2 linked regions of the Undibacterium sp. 5I1 genome follow. The protein of the gene in region 2 interacts with the protein of the main gene of each other region in a pairwise test. Links are inferred from orthologs where the notes say so. Each region holds a gene or a part of one and is shown on either strand. Other genes may lie near its edges.

The links.
Region 1: the proteins of ligA (region 2) and leuS interact in binary tests that used the Escherichia coli proteins (3 or more experiments, as listed by UniProt). The link is inferred for Undibacterium sp. 5I1 from one-to-one orthologs.

What each region holds. Positions count from the first base shown.
Region 1 is NZ_JAVIWI010000001.1:4,551,228-4,554,796, reverse strand. The notes cover bases 35-3,277. They hold leuS (leucine--tRNA ligase), read right to left. Parts: upstream 2,929-3,277; coding sequence 235-2,928; downstream 35-234. Other genes in these bases: RGU72_RS19890 (biopolymer transporter ExbD), read right to left, coding at 3,021-3,277; lptE (LPS assembly lipoprotein LptE), read right to left, coding at 35-217. In the rest of the region: more of lptE, read right to left, coding at 1-34; more of RGU72_RS19890, read right to left, coding at 3,278-3,470; RGU72_RS19885 (MotA/TolQ/ExbB proton channel family protein), read right to left, coding at 3,547-3,569.
Region 2 is NZ_JAVIWI010000001.1:1,882,538-1,885,799, reverse strand. What follows is about bases 163-3,098. They hold ligA (NAD-dependent DNA ligase LigA), read left to right. Parts: upstream 163-541; coding sequence 542-2,656; downstream 2,657-3,098. Other genes in these bases: galU (UTP--glucose-1-phosphate uridylyltransferase GalU), read left to right, coding at 2,658-3,098; RGU72_RS08335 (cell division protein ZipA C-terminal FtsZ-binding domain-containing protein), read left to right, coding at 163-499. Also shown: more of RGU72_RS08335, read left to right, coding at 1-162; more of galU, read left to right, coding at 3,099-3,262. UniProt on the Escherichia coli protein: DNA ligase that catalyzes the formation of phosphodiester linkages between 5'-phosphoryl and 3'-hydroxyl groups in double-stranded DNA using NAD as a coenzyme and as the energy source for the reaction.

The sequences.
Region 1 (3,569 bases), 2.7 Mb from region 2 along the record:
GCCGCAACTCACCACCAAGCGGTGAGGTATCTGGCAAGCTAATATAAATACTAGAGAACGGAAAAGTCACCGGACCACGCAACGCAAAGCCGCAGGCGGACAAAATTACAGCAACTGACGCGATGCTGAAAAAGGTTAGCAATTTCCGCATCCAATCAGACCTTGTTGTAGAGTCTTTCTCATTACGCATATCGCCCGCTTTCGAATTAACGATCATAAAATTACCCGTCTATATTAAGGAACGATATTGACTAATTTACCCGGTACGATAATGATCTTTTTCGGCGTACCCTCAACAAAACGTTGCACACTCTCATTCGCCAAGGCTAAAGCTTCTATCGTCGCTTTATCCGCATCTTTGGCTACCGTGATACTACCGCGTAGCTTGCCGTTGACCTGGATCATCATTTCGATTTCTGTTTGTACCAAAGCCGCTTCGTCGACTTGGGGCCAAGGGGTATTGAGAATATCGGTGAAAGAAGCGGCATAACCCAACTCTTCCCACAAGACATGGGTCAAGTGCGGGCATGCCGGATATAAAACACGCAACAAGACACCAAAGGCTTCACTCAAAACCGCTGCATGACCAGCACCTTCTTGCTTAAAGGCTTCGATCGTATTCAATAATTTCATCGCGCCGGACACGACCGTGTTGTATTGCATACGTTCGTAGTCATAGCTTACCTGGCGCAAAATCATATGTACTTCGCGGCGTAGCGCTTTGCTGTCGGCACATAAGTTCGAACTTAAGTCAGTACTTAAGTCAGTACTGACTGAACTTGCAGGGCGCAATAACTCAGCATTTTTAAAACCGAAAGTCCAGACCCGGCGCAAGAAGCGATGCGCACCCTCAACACCAGAGTCGTTCCACTCCAAAGTCTGCTCAGGTGGCGAGGCAAACATCACAAACAAACGTGCTGTATCTGCACCGTATTGATTAATGAGTTCTTGCGGATCGACACCATTACTCTTGGATTTAGACATGGTAGTCATCTCGTATTCGAGTGCTGACCCATCCGACTTCAAGGTTCCGCCGGTGATCTGACCTTGCTCATTGGTGATGACGTTGACTTCTTCTTCCCAGAAATAATTCTTGCCTGCGCCTTCCGGTTTTTGGAAAAACGCGCCCTTCAAGACCATGCCTTGCGTCAGCAATTTGGCGAACGGTTCGTGCGCATCGATCAACTTCAGATCACGCATGACCTTGGTCCAGAAGCGCGCATACAGCAAATGCAAAATCGCATGTTCGATACCGCCGATGTATTGATCCATCGGCATCCAGTATTTACTACCTTCCGCAACCATGGCCTGGTCGTTACTCGCGTCGCAATAACGCATGAAATACCAGGAACTATCAACGAAGGTATCCATGGTGTCCGTTTCTCGTTTAGCTGGCTTGCCGCAACTTGGGCAATCAACATGCAAAAAATCTAAGCGTTTATTTAGCGGATTGCCTGAGCCATCAGGAATGCAATCTTCTGGTAACACAACGGGTAAATCTTTTTCCGGCACTGGCACCACACCACAAGCATCGCAATGGATAATAGGGATAGGCGTGCCCCAATAACGCTGGCGGCTGATGCCCCAATCGCGCAAACGCCAGGTAGTTTTCTTTTCGCCTAATTCTTTGGCTGACATTAATTCGGCGACCTTGCTGACCGCCTGTCTACAGGTCAATCCATTTAGGTCAACGTTAGAGTCTCCGCTATTAATGGTCAAGCCACGTTGCTTGTCGCCATACCATTCTGCCCATGCATCGGTGGAGTAGGTTTCACCTTCTACAGCGACTACTTGTTTAATCGGCAGATTATATTTTTTCGCAAAAATAAAGTCCCGCTCGTCATGCGCAGGCACGCCCATGACCGCGCCATCGCCGTAACTCATCAACACATAGTTACCGACCCAAACTTCAACTTGCGCGCCTGTCAACGGATGCGTGACGAACAGTCCCGTTGGCTGCCCTTCTTTTTCACGCACTGCAACTTCTGCTTCGGTCGTACCGCCTTTTTTGCATTCTTCGATGAAGGCAGCGAGTCCCGGATTACTGGCAGCAGCATGAATTGCCAACGGATGTTCCGGTGCCACCGCACAAAAGGTCACGCCCATGATGGTATCGGCACGGGTCGTAAACACGTACATCTTGCCGTCCTGAATCAATGCGCCGGTGGCGTCCTTGATGTCATGTGTGAAGGCAAAACGTACACCTTCGGATTTACCTATCCAGTTTTCCTGCATCAGGCGCACGCGCTCTGGCCAGCCGGACAGGTAATTCGGATCTTCCGGATTGGCGACTGCAGACAGCAATTCTTCCGCGTAGTCGGTGATGTTCAGGTAGTAGCCTGGAATTTCGCGCTTCTCGACCAGAGCACCGGAGCGCCAGCCGCGCCCGTCGATCACCTGCTCATTTGCAAGCACGGTCTGGTCAATCGGATCCCAGTTCACTACTTGCGTACGGCGTTCGCAAATGCCAGCTTCCAGCATTTTCAGGAACAACCATTGATTCCATTTGTAATATTCAGGCGAGCAAGTCGCTACTTCGCGTGACCAGTCAATCGCCAGACCCATAGCTTGCATCTGGGTCTTCATATAGGCGATATTATCGTAAGTCCATTTGGCAGGCGGCACCTTGTTTTTGATTGCAGCGTTCTCTGCCGGCAAACCAAAAGCATCCCAGCCCATCGGCATCAGAACGTTGTAACCATTCATGCGCAATTGACGCGCCAGCATGTCGTTGATCGTGTAATTGCGCACGTGCCCCATGTGCAATTTACCTGATGGATAAGGCAGCATAGAACAAGCGTAGTACTTCCCTTTTGGGAAGCGTGGATCGTTCTCCACCGCTTTGTAAGCGTCTATTTTTTTCCAATGGGATTGCGCAGATTGCTCAATGTCGGCTGGTTTATAAACTGAGCTGTATTTTTCTTGCATGGCGGGCTATATTTTCTAAATGCGAGGGGATCTTTTGAACCTTTGATTATAACTGGTTCAGGTGGCATCCTGATTAAGGATAACGCTGTAGATTACTTTTGATCGAGTGGTTGGCCTGGCTGCTCAGTCACAAAACCAATTTTACCCAAACCTTGTTCTTGGGCTGCCGCCATCACTTGGGCAATGATCTCGTAGCGAGTTGCTTTATCGGCACGCAATTGCAATTCTGGCTGCGGTAATTTTTGTGCTGCTTTTGCTAATTTTACGTTTAAATCTTTAAAAGTAATGACCTGTTTATCCCAATATAAAACGCCTTTAGAGTCAAATGAGATGGTGATGTTGTTTGGCAATTGGGGGGCCGTATTTGATTTTGCAATAGGTAATTCAAGCTTGATAGCTTGTGTCATCAAAGGGGCGGTAATGATAAAAATTACCAGCAATACCAACATGACATCCACCATCGGTGTGACGTTGATATCGGCCATAGCAGCCGGTGTTTTTGCTGCCGAGTCACTTGCCTGATTGAATTTACCGAAGGCCATAATGCGTTGAGATTTTTATTTACTACGTTGGCAAGCTTGTGGTTAGTTTATTGCTGACGTTAGCCGAGTTACGCTCTTATCCGCGCGGACTAAGGTGTG
Region 2 (3,262 bases):
TTCAGATATTCCTGATATGAACCAGGTCATGTCCAATGCACGCGAACTACATCAGTTTGTGTCTGAGCACGACGCACAATTGAGTGTCAATGTATTGGCCAACGGCGCGCCATGGGCTGTTGGTACTTTACTTGCTGCGCTAGAAAAACAAGGGTTTGATATACGTCCAGATGGTCGCCTTGTAATGCCAGACGGCGATGGCGGCAATTTATTTACCTTATCCACCAATGTCAGCGTCAGCGAAACGGTTACTGCTCGCCTTACCTTATTACTCGATGTGCCTTGCGTTGCACCATCGCGCGACGGTTTTGGTGCGATGGCTGCCTGTGCCCGTTCATTATCTACGCGTCTTGGTGGTACGGTAGTCGACGACGGTAATCAAGCAATTTCTAAAGTTGCCCTAGATGAAATTGCAGGTCAAGTCAGTGAGTTTTATGCCGCTATGGCGGAAGCGGATATTGCTGCTGGCTCGACTCGCGCACAGCGTTTATTTAGCTGATTTATTTTAGCTAACTTAGTCAACAGACCCTAAATTCACTTTATGCAAAATGATTTATTTGGCGGTTCTCCGTCAAAAGCGGCGTCAGCTGAATCGCCCTCATCTCCCTCATCTAGCTCAGCCTTGCCAGAGAATACTCCCGCTATCCTTGCCGCTAAGTTGCGGGCAGATATCACCCGACATGCACATGCTTACTACGTTTTAGATGCGCCAACTATTCCTGATGGTGAATACGATAAATTATTTTTAGCGTTGCAAGCATTAGAACAAGAATACCCTGAATTACGGACGCCAGATTCACCGACTTTACGCGTTGGCGGCGCTCCTTTGCCTGAGTTTACGCAAGTCCAGCATGCTACACCGATGCTATCCCTGAATAATGGTTTTGAGGAGCAGGATATTCGTGCTTTTGATCGTCGTGTCAGCGATGGTCTGGATACACAGCAAGCAGTGGAATACGCAATTGATCTGAAGTTTGATGGTCTTGCCATTAATCTTCGTTATGTAGATGGCGTATTCACGCAGGCGGCGACTCGTGGTGATGGATTTACGGGTGAAGACGTAACGGAAAACATCCGCACCATTCGTAGTATTCCTCTACGTTTAAATGTAAAAGAACCACCTAAGGTATTGGATGTGCGCGGTGAAGTTTTGATGTTTAAAAGCGATTTTGAAAAACTCAATCAACGTCAGCGTGCAGCCGAGGCTAAAGAATTTGCGAATCCACGTAACGCGGCCGCGGGTAGTTTGCGTCAGCTAGATTCTAAAATCACTGCGCAGCGTAGCCTCAGATTTTTTGCTTACGGAATTGGCTCCCTGGAAGGTGCAAGTTTGTCCGGCTTGCAGCTATATTCTCATCGAGCTTTATTGGAATGGTATAAATCGATGGGCATTCCTGTTTGTGACGAACAGACCATCGTGCGGGGTGCGGACGGGCTCTTAGATTTTTACCAGCAGATACAGCAACGACGATCACAATTGCCATATGAAATTGACGGTGTCGTCTACAAAGTTAACTCGTTCGCGCAGCAAGATACTTTAGGCTTTGTATCGCGTGCGCCACGCTTTGCGATTGCACATAAATTTCCGGCACAAGAAGCTTTAACCACCGTGTTAGATATTGAAGTCCAGGTCGGGCGTACTGGTGCAATTACTCCAGTGGCTCGTTTAGCGCCCGTATTTGTCGGCGGAGTCACCGTGACTAATGCGACCTTACATAATGAGGAAGAAGTGCGTCGCAAAGATATTCGTATTGGCGACACCGTGTCGGTGCGCCGTGCTGGCGACGTCATTCCTGAGGTGGTCGCGAGCATCTTAGAAAAACGTCCTATTGACGCTAAAGAATTTGTAATGCCGACACAATGCCCTGTTTGCGGGTCAACAATTGTTAAACTGGAGGATGAGGCGATTGCCAGATGCTCCGGCGGGTGGATAAAATGTATTGCTCAAAGAAAAGGTGGTTTGTTCCACTTTGCTTCACGCAAGGCTATGAATATTGATGGCGTCGGCGAGCAATTAATCGATCAATTGGTCGATAAGCAGGTAGTGACAACAGCAGCAGATTTATATAAATTAGGTTTAACGTCCTTAGTAGCGCTGGATAGAATGGCCGATAAGTCCGCGCAGAACATTCTGGGGGCGCTGGAGAATTCTAAAGCCACGAGTTTTGCCCGTTTTATTTATGCATTAGGGATTCGTCATGTTGGTGAATCAACTGCAAAAGATTTAGCGGCGACTTTTGGTAATGCCGATGCATTAATCGACGCGACCGAAGAGCAGTTACTGGCGGTGTCTGATGTAGGCCCCGTGGTTGCGAAGTCGATAAGATTATTTTTTGCTGATCCGCTCAATGTCGAGCTAGTGCAACAGTTACGGGCATCTGGAATACATTGGCCAGAAGCAGCACAAAAAGAAGTCGGCTCTTTACATTTGCTTGGGCAGACGTTTGTGTTAACCGGAACTTTGCCAACACTAAGTCGCGATCAGGCAGGTGCTTTGATAGAAAGTGCGGGTGGCAAAGTAGCTGGTTCGGTATCAAAAAAAACCAGTTATGTCGTTGCCGGAGATGATGCTGGTAGTAAGTTGTTAAAAGCGCAGGAATTGGGTATCCCTTTACTGACCGAAGCGGAATTGCTTCAACTCTGTTCAAGGAATTAAGATGAGAAAGATTACAAAAGCAGTATTCCCGGTTGCAGGTTTAGGTAGCCGTTTTTTACCTGCGACAAAAGCGCAACCAAAAGAAATGTTGCCTATCGTCGATAAGCCACTGATTCAATATGCGGTAGAAGAAGCGGTTGAGGCAGGTATTACCGAAATGGTGTTCATCACAGGTCGTGCCAAACGTGCGATCGAAGATCATTTTGATAAAGCTTATGAGTTAGAAAGTGAGTTGGAAGCCGCAGGTAAACAGGCTTTGCTGGACCTGGTCAGAAACGTTATTCCAAAAAATATCAATTGTATTTATATTCGCCAACAAGCTGCTTTAGGTTTGGGTCATGCCGTTTTGTGTGCCCGCCCGGTGATTGGTGATGATCCTTTCGCTGTGTTGCTGGCGGATGATTTGATGGATGCAGATGAAGGTTATCCCTCCGTTATGACGCAAATGGCTCGCTTGTATGAAGAAGAAGGCGGTAGTGTGATTGCAGTGCAGGATGTGCCGCATGAATTTACCCGCCAATACGGTATCGTCAGCGGTACGCCGTATAAAGATCGCGTAGAGAAAATGCACGGCATTGTCGAAAAACCGAAACCAGAAGATGCGCC